DNA from 3 places in the Chryseobacterium sp. 14P4.3.2 genome. Region 3 is predicted to be linked to each of the others. Evidence: riboswitches for the same ligand, from Rfam matches in the RefSeq annotation. Region 3 holds a riboswitch; each other region holds the start of a gene.

Region 1 (5,919 bases), on a different contig from region 3:
ATTTTTCTGCTGAAGGTAAGTTTCGGGAATAAAACTTTAATTTAATTATATCATGAGAAAAATCTATTTTTTTTTCTTACTGCTTATCATGCAGTCCATGTCGGCCCAATTTACAGAAAGTGACATTAAATTCTGGATAGGAACCGGTTCCAAAAAAGCTTATTTCATTGCTGATTTTAATGATAACAATACTCCTACGTCTTATGCATGGGGATATCGTTTTGATTCTAATGACTTAACAATGGAAGACCTTATCAATGCTATTGCTAATGTAGAGCCTAAGATAGAGGTTGAAATTCCTTCCGGGTTTCTTTACAGTTTAAACTACAATCATCATACACCAAGTCTTGATGATTATTGGTCTACCTGGTCAGGATTAACCTCAGAAAATTTATCATTCAATAACGGAGTAAATAATGACCTTTTGATTGACGGAAAATGGTATGGAATCTCCTATGGTTTTGATCCGCCTTCCAAGCCTTCCGCTCCTGTCCCTGCCTACAGTTCAAAGTGGTACAGTTCTTCTCAGATTACCAACTGGATAGGAACCGGAAGTAATAAAAGTCTGGTAGTAATTGACTTTGGGACAGATAGCACAAACGGAAATGCTGACTCTTTTGTATTCGGAATTCAATATAACGGAACAATAACTGCGGAGCAGGCTTTACAGTTAATTCAGTCACAGACTTCTTATTTCAGTTTTACATCTACCAGTAATCAGGTTTCCAGTCTTTCACTGAATAACTTCACCGGAAACCCTTCCGCACCAAACAGCTGGAAATTATATAAAGGAAATGACCTTTCAAGCTGGCAGGCAAAAACCAATTTATCTCAAATTCAGCTGAATAACAATGACTGGCTAGGTTTAAGTTTCGGACAAAGAAGACCAATTACTCCGGCAGAATCATTTTCTACATTGGGTGTTTCCAGCGTCAATAAGAAAAAATTCGGTATCTATCCTAATCCGGCAAGTGACTTCATTCAAATTGATAGTCCTGAGAATGTGAAGGAAGTGAATATCTATTCTGCTACAGGGCAGAAAGTATTAACTTCCCAAGCAACAAAGATTAATATCCGGTCTTTGAGTTCAGGAGTTTATTTTGTTGAGATAAAAACTTCTGCCAATTCAACCATTCATAAGATAGTAAAGAAATAGGAAAAAAAATATTTTCCCGGCCACGACTGGTAACTTTTTTTAAGTGCAGTGGTGTCAAAACACGAGACTTTCTCAATTTTTGAGAAGGTCTTTTTTCGTCACGGGATTCCATTTTAACGACCGAAATTGTAAAATGAATTCAATATAAACTATAAAGCTCCTAATTTTAATTCTGAAAAACCAACAATAAAGGTAGATTACTTATCAATTTGATAAAATATCTTTTTGAATAATTTATTAAATTCCATAAAAGACTTGAAATCAGGTACAATTCACAAAAAAACACCTATTAATTTATATGATATATTTGCAGCGTTTTTAAGGTTGAACATTGTTCATTAATAGGGAATCAGGTGAGAATAAATATTCGAATCCTGAGCTGTTCCCGCAACTGTAAACTAATCTACTTATAGCCTTTAATACCACTGGATAAAAATCCGGGAAGGCGGCTATAAGATGTAAGCCAGGAGACCTGCCTTAAATTAATTTCAACTTTCGGGAATAAAAGTTTGTGAAAGAAAAATCTAAACAGATTTTTTCATGAATGTTTTGTCCTGTGGTGAGGTTTCGGGAATAAAACTTTAATTTAATTATATCATGAAGAAAATCTATTTTCTTATTCTTGCGTTTGTACTCTCTTTTGCAAATGCGCAAACTGAAGGGGTCCTGGTACTCAACGAAGGCGGTGCCGGAAGCAATAATGCTGAAATATCGCTGATCTCCAATCAATCGGTTGTGACCAACAACTATTTTAAAATCAATAACAATAATGCAACACTGGGCGATACCGCACAAGACATTAAAATTTTTGGTGACAAAATTTTTGTGGTTTTAAACATTTCCAACCAAATAAAGGTCATCAACAAATCTGACTTTTCTTTGATTACCACGATTTCAAACAACCTGGACAATCCAAGATACATTGCTTTTAGCGGAGATAAATTCTATGTAACCAACTGGGGAGGAACAGGTTCTGTCAATAATTATGTAGCGGTTTACAATCTCAACACGTATTCTCATGAAGCAAATATTGCTGTAGGGTCGGGACCTGAAAAAATTTACAGTAAAGACGATAAGCTTTATGTTTTATTAAAGGGAGGTTTTGGAATCAATCAGTATATGGATGTTATCAATACTTCTACCAATTCGGTTATCTCAGAAGTAAATGTAGGAGATTTTCCACACAGTATTTTTGAAAAAAACAACCTTCTTTACATCATGAGTTCCGGAAATCCTTATACTCCTAATTCTTTTGGAACTTTTACGGTTTACAATACAACAAGCCAAAGTATCGTTTCCAGCACAGCACTTCCTGCAGGGACAAAACCAGCTTATATGGATACAGACGGTACGAATATTTATTATATGAAAGATGCGTCAATTTATAAAACATCTATTGCGGCTCCTTCTTTTTCAACAAATGCAATTGCAAGTGCACCTATTCCTATAAATAGTTATGGTACGGCCTATGGGTTTAATATTGTTAATAATAAAATTTATGTTGCTGACCCTAAGGGATATGTTGCACCGGGAAAAATTTACACTTATGATTTGCAGGGAACCTTAGAAAATACTTTTACAGTGAGTCTGCTTCCTAATCAAATCATTGCTTATAATAGTGCATCACCATCTCTTTCTACAGCTGAAAATACAAAAGCTTCTAAATTGTCATTATATCCGAATCCTGCAAGTGACAAATTCTTTGTACAAGGTTTAAATACCGGAAATATTCAGATTTATGATACTGCCGGAAGAATGATCATCAACACGCAGTATACTCAAAACGGTATTGATGTAAGTACTCTATCTAAAGGCAATTATATTGTAAAAATCACAGATAAGAATAATAATTTCACTGAAAAACTAATCATTAAATAATTCTTCAATGCAAAAATTATTAAGTCTTTTATGTACACTTATTGTGGGACTGTGCCTTGCGCAGTTTACTGCAAATGATGTAAAATTTTTCGTGGGAACAGGTTCTCAAACTGCCTATTTTGTAGCAGATTTCAAAGATGGAACTGATGACCGATCTTACGTCTGGGGAGTAAGATTTAATCCGGGGCAGAATATAACCGGGCCTCAAATGCTTCAGATGATCAAAAGTGCAGAACCTGCTTTTGATTATATTTTAACGTTTAATAACGGGTTTCTTGATAAGGTTAGTTTTAATGACCATTCTCAACAATCAACACCGGACTGGTGGAGTTTATGGCGTGGTAATGATACGAACAGCTGGTCTTCAGTAGGATGGATGAACAATGGAACGATATTAAACGGCCAGTGGTACGGTGCATCTTATGGATTCAGCAATCCTACAGCACAAGCACCTGCTACGCCAATTCCTGCATACAGTTCTTTATGGTACGATTCCTCTCAAATTACCAACTGGATTGGCACCGGATCTAATAAAAGCTTAGTTGTTATAGATTTCGGAACTGATAATTCTAATGGAAATGCTAATTCATTTGTCTTTGGAATTCAATACAATGGAACGATTACTGCTGAACAGGCTTTGCAGTTGATTCAGTCACAAGCTTCTTATTTTACCTTTACCTCAACCAACAACCAAGTTTCCGGTCTTTCACTGAATAATCTCACTGGAAACACTTCCGGATCAAACAGCTGGAAATTGTATAAGGGAAATGATATCTCAAGCTGGCAGACACAGTCCGAGCTTTCACAAATTCAATTAACCAATAACAAATGGCTTGGATTAAGTTTCGGACAAAGAAGACCTTTTACTCCTACTGAAGCATCTAATGCAACACTGGGTGTTTCTACTGTCAATAAGAAAATTTTAAGCATTTACCCTAATCCGGCAAGTGACTTCATTCAGATTGACAGTCCTGAAAATGTGAAGGAAGTAAATATCTATTCTGCATCGGGTCAGAAAGTAATGACAGCGCAGGCAACTAAGATCAATATTCAGTCTTTAAGTTCAGGGGTTTATTTTGTTGAGATTAAAACCTTAAGCAATTCAGTACTCCATAAAATGGTTAAGAAATAGAAAAAAGAATATTTTTTCAACCCTAAATACACGATTTTTTTATTCATGTATCATGGTAAAACAAAAACGCACCCGGTTGGGTGCGTTTTTCATTTGATTTAAAATCAATTATTTTTTTTCTGTAGATCTCTGTAAAACCTCATCTACCATTCCGTAGCCTTTAGCCTCTTCAGATGTCATCCAGTAATCTCTGTCAGAAGATTTTTCAACCCACTCATAAGTTTGTCCTGAGTGGTGCCCGATAATTTCATAAAGCTCCTGCTTCAATTTCAACATCTCTCTAAGGTTGATTTCCATATCAGAAGCCACTCCCTGAGCCCCTCCTGAAGGCTGGTGAATCATGACTCTTGAATGCTTCAGCGCAGAACGCTTTCCTTTTTCACCTGCCACCAATAATACAGCTCCCATAGAAGCAGCCATACCGGTACAGATCGTTGCTACATCCGGCTTAATGATCTGCATGGTGTCATAAATACCTAAACCTGCATAAACACTACCCCCTGGAGAGTTGATGTAGATCTGAATATCTTTTGACGGATCTGCACTTTCTAAGAATAAAAGCTGTGCTGTAACAATGTTTGCTACCTGATCATCAATCCCTGTTCCAAGAAAGATAATCCTGTCCATCATCAAACGGGAGAAAACGTCCATCTGAGCAACGTTTAATCTTCTTTCTTCCATAATGTACGGAGTAAGATTCGTTGGCCCATACATTCCCATATACTGATCGGTTACCAAACCGTTGTTTCCTAAATGCTTTACAGAGAAATCTCTGAAATCTTTTTTAATGTCCATATTTCTATTATGTATTATTTTAAACAAATATTTTCAAAGTTTAAATTACAATATTTATTCCTAAAATTTTATAGGACTTTTTGTCACAGAATATAAAATATTGTCTATAAACTATCTATTTCTATCTCCATAGATCCCTTTGATCGGGGAATATTCGATAATATTACTAAGTCTTATTGAAGCCTGTTTCAGCAAAGTGATCTTCTTGATCAGTTCATAATATTTTCCTTCATCGGTATTGCTGTACTGATCCAGCTCTTTTGCTGTCTCTGTAATCAGATAATCAATGTACCGGTATTTGTGCAGTAAAACATCCCCCTGAATCTGATCCGCCACCTTATCTCCATAATTGGGAGGATAGATGTTTCTGGAAGCCCAGTTTTCAAGATCATCCAGCGGTATCAGTGCATCTACTACTTTGGTTGTGATTTCTTCATCCATAAAAGATACAAAAAAGTTTCCGCTTCTAAGCTCATCTTTCTGAATTCCCTCTCTTACCTGATTGATAATAATCTCATTTTCTTTGACTAAAAACGTATACTGTTCTTCTTCAAAATGATGAAGAATTTCTTCAATAACTGTAATCTGGTACTCTTCATTTTGTTCATTTCTGCGTTTCAGGACAATATCCCCAAACATCAGCATATGATCTACCAGCTTATTCTCCATAAACAGTACTCCAAACAGGAAAGGATCTTCTTTCTCTTTATCCAGAGGGACAATCTCCATCTTGGGAGCCGTTTTATCCTTCTGCTGCTGCTGAACATGGCTCGTCTGATTCTGGGTAATCTGCTTCTGAACATCCAGTTCGTTGAAAAGGCTCTGCTCAGAAAGTCCGAACTTATTCGAAACCTCCTTAAGATATACCTCCCTTTTCAGGGCATTCTGTACAAAGGAAACCGATTTTACAATATCCCTTATCGCTTCAGCCTTTTTAATAGGATCATTTCCTATATCT
Region 2 (5,919 bases), on a different contig from region 3:
GTAAGTAATGGATTAGCAGGAACTACTGGAGCAGCTATACTTGTTGTATAAATTTTGTTTCCTGAACTAAAGTAAAACTTACCATTATCAATCTGAAGATTCGTTCCGTTTGGAATTCCCGTTAATGTAACAACTGGTGTCAAAGTTCCTGTACTTGAAATTTTATAAATATAAGAATTGGCAGTAGTACCTGAAATTGTGTACACATCAGAGTTATAGGAAACTGTTCTACCAATCTGACCATTTGGAATAGTAATCTCAGTCTTATTATCAGTAGCTGTATTAATATAAGTAATCTTATTTCCATACCCTGATGAAGCATTCTGTACAAAAACATTTCCACCTGCTTCTACAATTTTATCTGCAACTTCAGTAAAGTCGATTTTCTTTACAAATGACAGGTCAGAAATTTTATACTTCGTTACACTGTTAACATTGGTAGAGAAATTGGTATTAGCTACATAGATAAATCCATTCGCGAAGGTAATACCTCTTGGATTGTTGATCTGATCTGTGATTGTACCCAATTTCTTAAAAGTATAACGATCCACCACTACAATTTTATTAGAATTGTTCATCACAAGGTAAGCTTTATTTTCGTTAAGACCTATTGCCTGAAGAACATCTCCCAATATTTCATTGTTATTATTATAAGCATAGATATTATCTTGTTGCAGGCTTAAATCTCTTGTAAGAAACGTTACATTAGCACCGTTACTTTTAAAGTTTCCTTCGTTAGAAATAAAATACCCATCCTGATACGTGATTGGCGAAATTTCATAACTTTCATTGTCACTGCTACAAGAAATGTTAAACAATAGTACAAATGCAAATAGCACTGTTAAAATTCTGGTTATTCTCATAATATATTAATTTTAATTTTTAAAAATTTATTGCCGCGTAAACGCTGTAGTTCCTTTTAGGCAAAGGGTAGAAAGAAACTGTTTTATAATAGGTATTTGTTACATTATTGACTTTAACTCCTAAGGTATATCTTTTGGAAACCGTCGCCGAAATACCGGTATTTAAAATAAAATAAGGATCAATTGCTGTTTTCCTGTCTTCATCACCTGTTATATAAGTAATCCCATTGAATAGTCCCTGTGCAAAGAATTTAAGGAAGCTATACTCATAATCTACATTTGCTGTTGCTCTGTGCATTGGAACGTACGGTCGCTGTTTATGGGTTTCCTTATCAATCGATCTCGTGTAATAATACCCGGCATTCAGCCCAATCTTATGATTCCCCAATTGTTTATTAAAAGACAATTGAGATTCCAATCCATATGATTCGGATTTATTAACGTTGAAAGCCTGCCAATACCCAAGAGCTGTAGGCAGCCATACAATAAGATCGGTCACTCCCATGTAATAAGGGGAAACGGTAAGTTTAAAATTCTTCACTTTAAACTCGTGGTTCATATCTACCTGAACAGAGGTTTCCGGTCTCAGATCCTTATTCCCGCCCGGCTCATAATAGATATCATTAAATGACGGATATCTGAAATTCTTGGATAAATTAAGCCCTACATTATACCATTTTGAAGTATCCCATTTTCCGGAGAAAGAATACAGAACCGGAGAATTGATATCTTCCACAAAATCTTTTTTAAACCCACTTTCAAAACGCAGGTCCTTTGTTGCGAAATATCTTAACAATGCGGAAACTGAACCTACATTTCTGCTTACATCCCCTATTCCACTTTTATAACCTTCTCCTTTATTGACCTGAAATTCTCCTATAAGATTAATATTCCACTTTGAATTCAGAAAATAATTGAAATCATTTTTCAAAATATAGTTTTTTCCTGTACCACCACTGGATTTAGGCAGATCCAAAGCTCCAAAATACTGAAAATTTTCTTCTGTATAAGCAGTTTTGAAAGAGTTGCTGAATTTTGTTTTATTCCAGTCCCATGAGATAAGGCTTCTTACACTCTGGCTTTTATATTTCGTTTTCGTTTCTGTTTCTTCATAGATAGGATAATGCTGTGAAGAGTCAAAAAACTGGCTTTGCCACGAAACTTTATGCTCATCAGTTATTTTATAGGAAGCTCCTGCATTAAATGTAGTATTGTAGTAATTTCCGTTCCTGTTGATATAATTAAGGTCGCTTACCTTATAATCATTTTCACTTACTGAGTAATTTCCCGAAGCTTTAAAGCTGAACCTGTCATTGCTGTAAGATCCTTTAACAAAGTTATTAAACGTATTAAAAGAAGCCACCTCTGAAAATAGTCCCCCATGAAATCCCTTATTAAAATCAAGAGTATTGTTCATATGAATACTTCCTCCGATAGCCCCACTTCCGTATACCACACTTCCACCACCGGCTTTTATTCCGATCTGATCATACCCGAACAGCGGCATATTGTTGATATCTCCTTGTCCCAGAAAGTTGGAATTGATATTAATTCCGTTCCATACAAAGGCGGTCTGCTGTGCGGTGGTTCCTCTGAAAGAAGGTGAAGAAACAGCCCCACGTCCATTTTCTTTAATATAAACCTGAGATTGAAACCTGAGCAGTTCTGAAAGGTTAGTAGAATTTTTCTCTGTATCTTCGGCTGTAATGGTTTTCACCGGATGAAAGAGTTTTACCCTGTTCATCTGGTTGTCGAAGATGTAAATAGTATCAATGGCTTTCTCTTGTCCGAAAAGAAAACAGCCATAAGATGAAAAAAGCAGTGCTAAAGATCTTTTTATATCCATATTATTTTACTTTTCCTCCGAAAGCAATATGTTTTTTGGTTATAACTCTGGCAGGTCTCCTGACTTTCGCATTCTGCACCTTCCCGTTGTATACAGTGGCTGCTTGCAGAAATTTTTAGTTGCGATTTACAGTTGCGGGGACAGTCCGGGGCTTTCACCCGATTCCCTTTTCATTCCAATATACTGGAAACCAAAATTTTTGCAAAGATAACTTTTTATATCTATTAGCCAAAAAACCAATCTGCAAACCACGGCTTCTTTTCCCATAGATTCTTCTTTAAAATAAACAAAAGTAAAATGACTGTTCTCAATATCAAAAACAGCCATTCGAAACATCATCTCTACTAATGATTTGATGAACAACACTCCTAAAGCGTAAATTAACCTTTATAAGTAAAATAAAAAACTGCCCTCAAATGAAGGCAGTTCTATATGATCGAATCATTTTGTTCAATTATTTACCAATAACCTCTGTGATTGGATTTCCAACATTTCCGCTTGGAAACTGAATTTTAAGTAACGAAGAAACAGTAGGAGCAATATCGGTCATATAATAAGCCTTATTACTTTCTCCCTGCTTAACTCCCCATCCCATAAAGATTAATGGAATATGTGAATCATAAGAATTCCATACACTGTGTGTAGTTCCTGTTTTAGAGTATGGAGGAAGCATAGAGTCATGAGAAATCAATTGAATATCACCACTTCTCTGTCTGTTGATTCCGTTGATAATTCTTTGTTTGATAGGTTCCGGAATACTTGCTTCCTGAACTTTATCTACAGAAACGGCATATAAAACAGTAGGGTCTTTTTCAAGCTCCTTAACGGCGAAGTTTCTTACGTCATCTAATTCAAGCTTACTGTCAGCCAATACTTTTCTGTCGAAATAGATCTGATAATTATCGATAGCATTGATTAATTTATCAGCTCCGAATTTCTCTTTCAGTTTTTGGTTAAGATCTTTCTGAGCTCCTTCTCCAAAGAAACCTGTCGGGATCTTATGTTCTTTCAGGAATCCTACAGAGTGTGCTCCACCATGGTCAGCAGAAAGGAAAACAGTATACTCTCCTTTTCCAACTTTTGAATCCAGATAATTAAAGAATTCTGCCAGATCCTGATCTAATCTGATATAAACATCTTCCACTTCAATAGAGTTAGGCCCGAATTTGTGTCCGGCATAATCTGTAGAAGCAAGGTTAATTGCCAAGAAGTCTGTAATATTGTCACCACCCAGTTTTTCACCTTCTACAGAAGCTTCTGCCAGCTTCAGTGTCAGCGTATTTCCGAAAGGAGTATAGCGGATATTATCTTTTTTATCCTGATAATCTTTAGCCAGATTGCTGTAAGGGAATGTAGGGGTCTTTGCACTTCCCAGTAATCCTTCCCATGGAGAATTGTCAGGCGCACTTTCTGTATACTGATTGATCGGGAGTAAGGTATTCCAGCCATTTGCTACCAGTTTTTCCGGTAGGTTCTGTGTATTGAATGATTTTACCCATTGAGGAAGATCATTCATATACCATGTACTTGTAATAAAATTCCCTGTACTGTCATCAAACCAGAAAGCTCCGTTTGGCGTATGTCCTGCCGGAAGTATAGAGGCACGGTCTTTCAGAGAAACACCAATTACCTTTCCCTGGAAGTTGGTTGCCAGTCTCAGCTCATCCGTTACTGTGGTAGACCAAAGGTTTTTGGGAGAGTGGCTGCCAATTTTTGTATTGGTGGTTCCTACAGGCTGAACGCTTTCATCTGCCGTACAGTATACACCTTTACCTGTTTCTTTATCTGTCCAGTCATTTCCTGCAATACCATGAATTGCCGGTACAGAACCTGTATAGATACAGGTATGCCCCAAAGCTGTAATAGTAGGAACATATGGAATATGTACATTATTTAAAGAATATCCTGTATTCAACAGTCTTTTGAAACCGTCATTTCCGAATTTGCCATAAAAACGGTATAAATAATCCCAACGCATCTGATCTACGACCAGACCCACCACTAATTTCGGTCTTTCCAGCTGGGTATTTTTATTCTTCTGTGCATTGATTGTAACTACGGACAAAAAAGTAACTGCCGCAATTGAAATTTTCCTAAGCATCCAAGTAAATTTTTATTGAAGACAAATTTAAGGGTTTTGAAAGTCTTGGAGTGTGAAATTTTATTTAATTTTGATATTTATCCAATTCATCAACTCAACCAACCATGATTTTAGGAGTATACTGGTATTTTAAGTTTCCTGAAGATTTATACCATTTCAAGTTTTTTAATTTTTTTGAGGGATATGGAGGTCATATCGATAATGAAGCAAATCTGGCAGCCAGAGTACAGGTTGATCATATTAACAATTTTATCCAAAAGCTGGAAGATCTGAAAAAACAGTTCAAAGAAAGCTTCATACTTCTTAATATCAATGAAAATCGATTGATTATTAACATTTCGGACCGTCAGCTTTTTGATTATCATTTCCAGCTCGCCACTGAAATAGAAAAATTACTGATTCATGAAAATGCAATATTACTGGATTCCGGTATTCCTTTCAAAATCCAGACCACTAAAAGTTGGTCTCCGGAAAGAGAAGCGTTTGAAAATATAAAACATCGGTTTATTCAGATGACAGGTTCGGAATTTAAGAAAAGTAATGCTGAAAATTACTCTATAAGAATAGACTGTAACCTGCCTTTAGATCATAAAAAAAACTTCATTAAAGATTTGGTACAGATCTGCAGGGAAGAAAATCTTCATGTATTTTACTATCATGATTTTGATTTTAAAAACCATTGTAACCTGATGCTTTTTTTCTCCAACGGCAGACAGAGAAAAGATAGCATTCAAAAAGTTCATATCAATTCTTTTGGAAGTAAAGTAAGATATCTTACAGAAAAATACCCGCTTCTAAATTTTGGACATCTTGAAGGTCTTACTTATTATCCATTGAACGGGCCTCATGTAGAACTGATGGTGGATGAAGCTTATATTTTAAATAAATAAAACAATTTTAATTCAGTACTCATTACTAAATCTGATATTATGATCAAGTTCAAATATGTTATTCTATACGTTGAAAATGTGGAGCAGTCTATGAATTTTTATAAAAACACATTCAATGCAGAAATAAAGTTCATTACTTCTGAAAAAGATTACGGAGAGCTGATTACCGGAGAAACAGGTTTATCATTTGCTTCTATTGATCTGGCCGGTTCCAATATA
Region 3 (5,919 bases):
ATTTTTGAATAGAAAAAATTCTGGTTCAGGTTACACGGTATCAATCCAATTGTAGTGATCTACTTCAGCATCAATTCCGAATGATTTTCTCAATCGCTTTTTCTGGTCTGAATGGTACGTACAGAAAGATGATTGTATTCTGCAATATCATCATTCATTGCTGCCTTTTTAAAATACATATTAACTGTTCAAGATGTATTCCTTTCAAAGGAAAGTTTTTAAAATAACAGATCGTGCTATGAATATCATAACACGATCTGAGCAAGAATCTAATTATCTAAGGTTTTTTAAAGTGCATATTCTACTGAAGCTTCTTTGGCTGCGGCCACCATTGCTATTAAGGCTTTTTCTGTTTCTTCCCAGTGTCTTGTTTTCAATCCGCAGTCCGGATTTACCCAAAGCTGATTGGCAGGAATTACATTCTGAGCTTTTCTCAGGAGTTCAATCATTTCTTCTTTGGAAGGAATTCTTGGTGAATGGATATCATAAACTCCGGGTCCAATTTCGTTTGGATACTTAAAGTCTGCAAAAGCATTTAAAAGTTCCATCTGAGAACGGGAACATTCTATGGTAATCACATCAGCATCCATATCTGCAATATTTTCAATAATATCATTGAACTCAGAATAGCACATATGGGTATGAATCTGGGTAGCATCTTCTACTCCACTTGCCGAAATTCTGAAGGCTTGTACCGCCCATTTAAGATAATTTTGCCAATCTGTTTTCCTTAAAGGAAGCCCTTCCCGGATTGCAGGTTCATCAATCTGAATAATTCTTATTCCTGCTTTTTCAAGATCCACTACTTCATCACGGATCGCCAGAGCAATCTGTTTGCAAGTCTCAGAGCGAGGCTGATCATCACGTACAAAAGACCATTGCAGAATCGTAACCGGACCTGTCAACATTCCTTTTACCCATTTCTCAGTCTGCAACTGTGCATACTGAGACCAATATACAGTCATCGGATCTGGTCTTGAAACGTCACCAAAGATCACTGGCGGTTTTACACAACGGCTTCCGTAGCTCTGTACCCAGCCGTTTTTAGTGAATGTAAATCCTTCAAGCTGTTCTCCAAAATATTCCACCATATCGTTTCGCTCAAATTCTCCATGTACCAGTACATCTATTCCTATTTCTTCCTGCCAGCGGATGGTTCTTTGGGTTTCTTCTTTCAGTAAAGTATCATATTGTTCAGCTGTAAGTTCTCCTTTTTTAAATTTAGCTCTCCAGCTTCTTACTTCTGTGGTCTGGGGAAATGAGCCGATGGTTGTTGTCGGAAATAAAGGAAGCTGTAATGCCTTCTGCTGTTCTTCTTTACGGATTTTGAATATATTTTTTCTTTGAGCATCTTCTTCAGTCACCGCATTAGTTCTCTGTTTAACCTCATTATTATGAATAAGAGAAGATGTTTTTCTGTTTTCAATGGCTTTTTTGTTTTCTTCAAACTCAGCAAGGATATTTTCATTTTCTGTTCCGGATGCAATTTCCTTCAGACTTACTACTTCTTTCACCTTTTGTTTTGAAAAAGCCAGCCAGTTTTTAATTTCGGGATTAAGATTCGTTTCAAAATCCAAGTCACATGGTGAATGAAGTAATGAGCATGATGGTGCTATAAAAACTCTTTCGGAACCAAGCTTTTCAACAGCTTTCCTGATGAAAGACAACGATTTTTCATAGTCATTTTTCCAGATATTTCTTCCGTCAACAAGTCCTAATGACAGGTTTAAACTTTCCGGAATTACGTTGAGAATATCTTCCAGCTGCTCAGGATTTCTTACAAGATCTGTGTGTAATACATTTACAGGAAGTGAGACGGCAAGAGACAAATTATTCTTCAATCCTTCGAAATAAGTAGCCACAATAAATTTCAGTTTCGGGAAACGTTTTCTTATTTCAGAATAAATATATTGATAGGTTTCTTTTGCCTTATCCGTTAAGTCCAAAGCCAGAAAAGGTTCATCAAACTGAATCCATTCAACACCCTGCTCCTGAAGTTTGGTTAAAATCTCTGTATAAACCGAAAGGAGATTTCCTGCCAGATCCAGCTTATCAAATCCTTCTTCTTTTTCTTTTCCTAAAAGAAGGTAAGAAACAAGTCCTATAATGACTGGCTTTGCACTTATTCCTGCCTGCTTTGCTCCTGCAAATTCATTGAAAATCTTATCTGAGCTCAGCTTAAACTGCTGGTTTTTGTAAAATTCAGGTACGATATAATGATAATTGGTATCAAACCATTTGGTCATCTCCATCGCGGTGATATCCAATCCGTCTTTCTGATATCCTCTTGCCATTGCAAAGTAAAGGTCCAGTTCAGAATTGTTTTTTTTAAGCACCACTTCATGATAACGTCTCGGAATTGCCCCTACAACAAGGCTCATATCCAATACCTGATCATAGTATGAAAAATCATTACAAGGAATTAAATCTATTCCTGCGTCTTTCTGGATATTCCAGTTTTGGGTACAGATATTCCTTCCTGTAGTAAGAAGTTCTTCTAAAAGGATCTTACCTGACCAATATTGCTCGCAGGCTTTTTTGAGTTCTCTTTTACCACCAATACGCGGGTAGCCCAGAATGTGTGTTTGCATTTTTTAAACTTTTTAATTAGACTTAATGTAAAGCTCTCTGAAATGCTTCGCAACACTTTAACGGATAAATAAGATTTTGGAAAACAATGACATACAGAATAACACACCTCCTCTTTCATAAGAAAATGCATAGTCCGATATATCATCTGTATGACCCAAAAGCTTCAGACCGCGAAAGCATTGTCAATTCAGTAAAGGCAGGTCTCCTGACTTGTAACAGTTTCCGTCATCCTTCCCGCTTTTGGCAGTGGATATGCAAGGACAGAAACTTTTGATATGTTACTTACAGTTGCGCGACAGCTCGTGATTTCCACACGATTCCCTATTAATCTACCTTAAGTAAAACCTTTCCTGTTTGATGAAGTATCTATAAAGAACTGATTTTTACCAGTAACAACCGTCACCGGTAAAGTTTTTAATTTTGTGTAAAATTAGCAATACAGAATAAAACAACAATAAACAATGAATAATTAAGCAAATTAAACTTTTAAAACAATTTATAAAAGCATAAAATTCCTTATCTTTAACTGTTTTTATAATTTAAAAGAATAATATTCTGTGGAAGAACTTGATGATAAAGATGTACAGTTACTCAGACTGCTTCAAAAAAACGCAAAACTGACAGTTAAAGAACTGGCCAAAGAAGTTAACCTGTCTACTTCTCCTGTTTTTGAAAGAGTAAAAAGGCTCGAACAGGAAGGATATGTTAAAAGATATGCCGCAGTTCTGGATGCTGAAAAGCTCAATCGGGGGTTTACAGTTTTTTGCCAGATCAAATTAAAAATCCATGACAGGTCTGTGGGTTATGATTTTGTAAAAGAAATTCTGGAGATTGAGGAAGTGGCTGAATGCTACAACATTTCCGGAGACTTTGATTTCCTACTGAAAGTTCAGGTCCGTGATATGAAACATTACCAGGATTTTGTATTTAATAAACTGGGATCTGTAGATTCTATTGGAAGTACCCACAGCACTTTTGTAATGGCTGAAGTTAAGAACAACCATGGAATAACAATTTAATTGAAAATTTTAAGAATGGAGAATTAAAAATTAATCATGACATCAATTTTACACCTTTTACTTGCTTGACGGTACAATTTTTCACTTTTTATTTTCAATTCTCAACTCTTAATCTTTTCATTTTTAACTCACTATGTCTAGTTTCCTTTGAACTCCGGGCTGCGCTTCTCTATGAACGCTCCGATACCTTCGTTGTGATCTTCTGTAGTGAATAATTCTCCGAATAAGGCGGCTTCCTGTTGTAATCCATCTTTGATATGCAGTTCAAAACCTGTATTTAAAGACTGTTTTGCTTTGGCTACAGCCACCGGACCTCTGGAAGCAATTGTTTCTGCAAGTTTCTGAGCTTCATTCAAAAGGTCTTCCGGAGCAAAAACATGATTCACAAATCCAAATTCTTTACAGGTGTCTGCAGAATAAAATTCTCCGGAGAAAACCATTTCTCTAGCCTTATATAATCCGATGGCCCTGGGTAAGCGCTGGGTTCCGCCAAAGCATGGCAATAATCCTAGAGTTACTTCAGGCAGTCCGAATTTAGCTTTTCCGCTAGCCAGAATAATGTCACAGGACAATGCTAATTCACATCCTCCTCCTAATGCAAATCCATTTACAGCAGCAATTACTGCAAATGGCAAGGTTTCAACAGCATTAAAAGCATTCTGAGCAGCTATTGAGAAATCTTCAGCTTCTTTTGGGCTCATTCCCTGCATTGCTTTGATATCCGCTCCTGCCACAAATGCTTTGTCACCTGATCCGGTAATGATCAGCGCCCGTATATTTTTATCTGTTTTTATTTCATCGGCAAATGATTTCAATTCTTTTAAAACGTTTTCATTCAAGGCATTTAATGCCTGTGGTCTGTTAATGGTCAAAGTCCCGATATGACCGTCCTGCTGATATAATAATGTTTCGAAATTCACTTTTTTAATTTTTTAATTGATCATTGAACAGTTGAAAATTGAAAGTTATAAAGAAGTCGAGATGACATTCCATTTTTAATTTTTAATTTTCAATTCTCCACTATTAAAGCTCTGCGTTCAGAAACTGAATAATACTGGAAAAATCTGTTTTTCCTTTTCCGGCTTCGCTCCACATTCTGTATAAATTCAGGGCTGTATTGCCGAGAGGTGTTGCTGTTTTTGATTCTAATCCTGCTTCAGCAGCCAATCCAAGGTCTTTTGCCATAAGGTCTACCGCAAAGCCTCCGGAATAATTTCTGGAAGCAGGTGCATTTTCCATTACTCCCGGATAAGGATTATACACCTCCAAAGACCAGTTTTTCCCTGAACTTTTTTGCATAATTTCACTTAATATCTGAGGATTAAGACCATGTCTCACTCCGAGATTAATCGCCTCGGATGTACCAATCATATGAATCGCCAGCAGCATATTATTACAGATCTTCGCAACCTGTCCAGCCCCGGATTCCCCGGCATGGAATATGTTCTGTCCCATACATTTAAGTATTGGCCTTGCTTTTTCGTAATCCTCCTGTTTACCACCTACGATAAAGGTTAACGTACCTGCCTGAGCTCCGGCTGTTCCACCTGAAACGGGAGCATCAATCATTCTACAGCCTTTTGAAACGGCAAGTTCTGCCACAGAACGGGCAGTTACCGCATCAATGGTACTACTGTCAATCAGTAATGTATTAGGTTTCAGATTATTTATAAATTCTTCAGAATACAATTCTGCAACGTGCTTTCCGGAAGGCAGCATAGATATCACCACATCTGCTTCTCCGCCAGCGGCCAAAGCAGATCCAGCAATTTTTCCTCCAGCTGCCTGCAGGGTTTCTAATGCCGTTTCCGAAAGATCAAAACCAATAACGTTATGACCGTTTTTCATCAGGTTTACCGCCATCGGCCCACCCATGTTTCCTAATCCTATGAATGCTATATTTGACATTTTTTAATTAAAAATTGAGAGTTAAAAATTGAAAATCACTAATTTATAATCACTAATTGAATATTTTAAATGATTACCACATTATAAAGAATGAAATACACTTTTTTAATTATTTAGAAAATTCGATGTAAATTGAGTTAATGAAAGAAAATGTCGTTTAAAAAAAATCTTATGTCTTTGCTTTGCAAATTATCAAAGTATATCAACATTTGTCTTCTGAAAAAAGAGAGTTTGTTTTATCTAAACAACTTTTGCGTTCAGGGACTGCTGTTGGTGCTTTGATACGTGAAGCAGAACACGCACAGAGTACCAGAGATTTTCTCCATAAAATGAGTATTTCCCTCAAAGAAGCTAATGAAACTCTATATTGGATACAATTATTAAAAGACAGCAGTATCAT

The links. Region 3 has a riboswitch for cobalamin ahead of metE (5-methyltetrahydropteroyltriglutamate--homocysteine S-methyltransferase). Riboswitches for the same ligand answer to the same signal wherever they lie in the genome.
Region 1: it holds a riboswitch for cobalamin, as region 3 does, so the genes downstream of both, AC27VX_RS08270 (T9SS type A sorting domain-containing protein) here and metE (5-methyltetrahydropteroyltriglutamate--homocysteine S-methyltransferase) in region 3, are expected to answer to the same signal.
Region 2: it holds a riboswitch for cobalamin, as region 3 does, so the genes downstream of both, AC27VX_RS14970 (TonB-dependent receptor plug domain-containing protein) here and metE (5-methyltetrahydropteroyltriglutamate--homocysteine S-methyltransferase) in region 3, are expected to answer to the same signal.

The regions. Positions count from the first base shown of each region.
Region 1 covers NZ_JBYOKO010000004.1:114,665-120,583, forward strand. The annotation lists gene AC27VX_RS08265 (T9SS type A sorting domain-containing protein) at 53-1,156, shown strand; cobalamin riboswitch at 1,461-1,650, shown strand; gene AC27VX_RS08270 (T9SS type A sorting domain-containing protein) at 1,754-3,034, shown strand; gene AC27VX_RS08275 (T9SS type A sorting domain-containing protein) at 3,042-4,166, shown strand; gene clpP (ATP-dependent Clp endopeptidase proteolytic subunit ClpP) at 4,275-4,961, opposite strand; gene dnaG (DNA primase) at 5,073-5,919, opposite strand, start outside.
Region 2 covers NZ_JBYOKO010000010.1:2,693-8,611, reverse strand. The annotation lists gene AC27VX_RS14975 (YncE family protein) at 1-863, opposite strand, end outside; gene AC27VX_RS14970 (TonB-dependent receptor plug domain-containing protein) at 883-2,709, opposite strand; cobalamin riboswitch at 2,742-2,919, opposite strand; gene pafA (alkaline phosphatase PafA) at 3,164-4,810, opposite strand; gene AC27VX_RS14960 (hypothetical protein) at 4,915-5,700, shown strand; gene AC27VX_RS14955 (VOC family protein) at 5,740-5,919, shown strand, end outside.
Region 3 covers NZ_JBYOKO010000003.1:42,707-48,625, reverse strand. The annotation lists gene AC27VX_RS05900 (EamA family transporter) at 1-12, shown strand, start outside; gene metE (5-methyltetrahydropteroyltriglutamate--homocysteine S-methyltransferase) at 288-2,591, opposite strand; cobalamin riboswitch at 2,771-2,956, opposite strand; gene AC27VX_RS05890 (Lrp/AsnC family transcriptional regulator) at 3,150-3,611, shown strand; gene AC27VX_RS05885 (enoyl-CoA hydratase/isomerase family protein) at 3,749-4,531, opposite strand; gene mmsB (3-hydroxyisobutyrate dehydrogenase) at 4,635-5,519, opposite strand; gene AC27VX_RS05875 (four helix bundle protein) at 5,729-5,919, shown strand, end outside.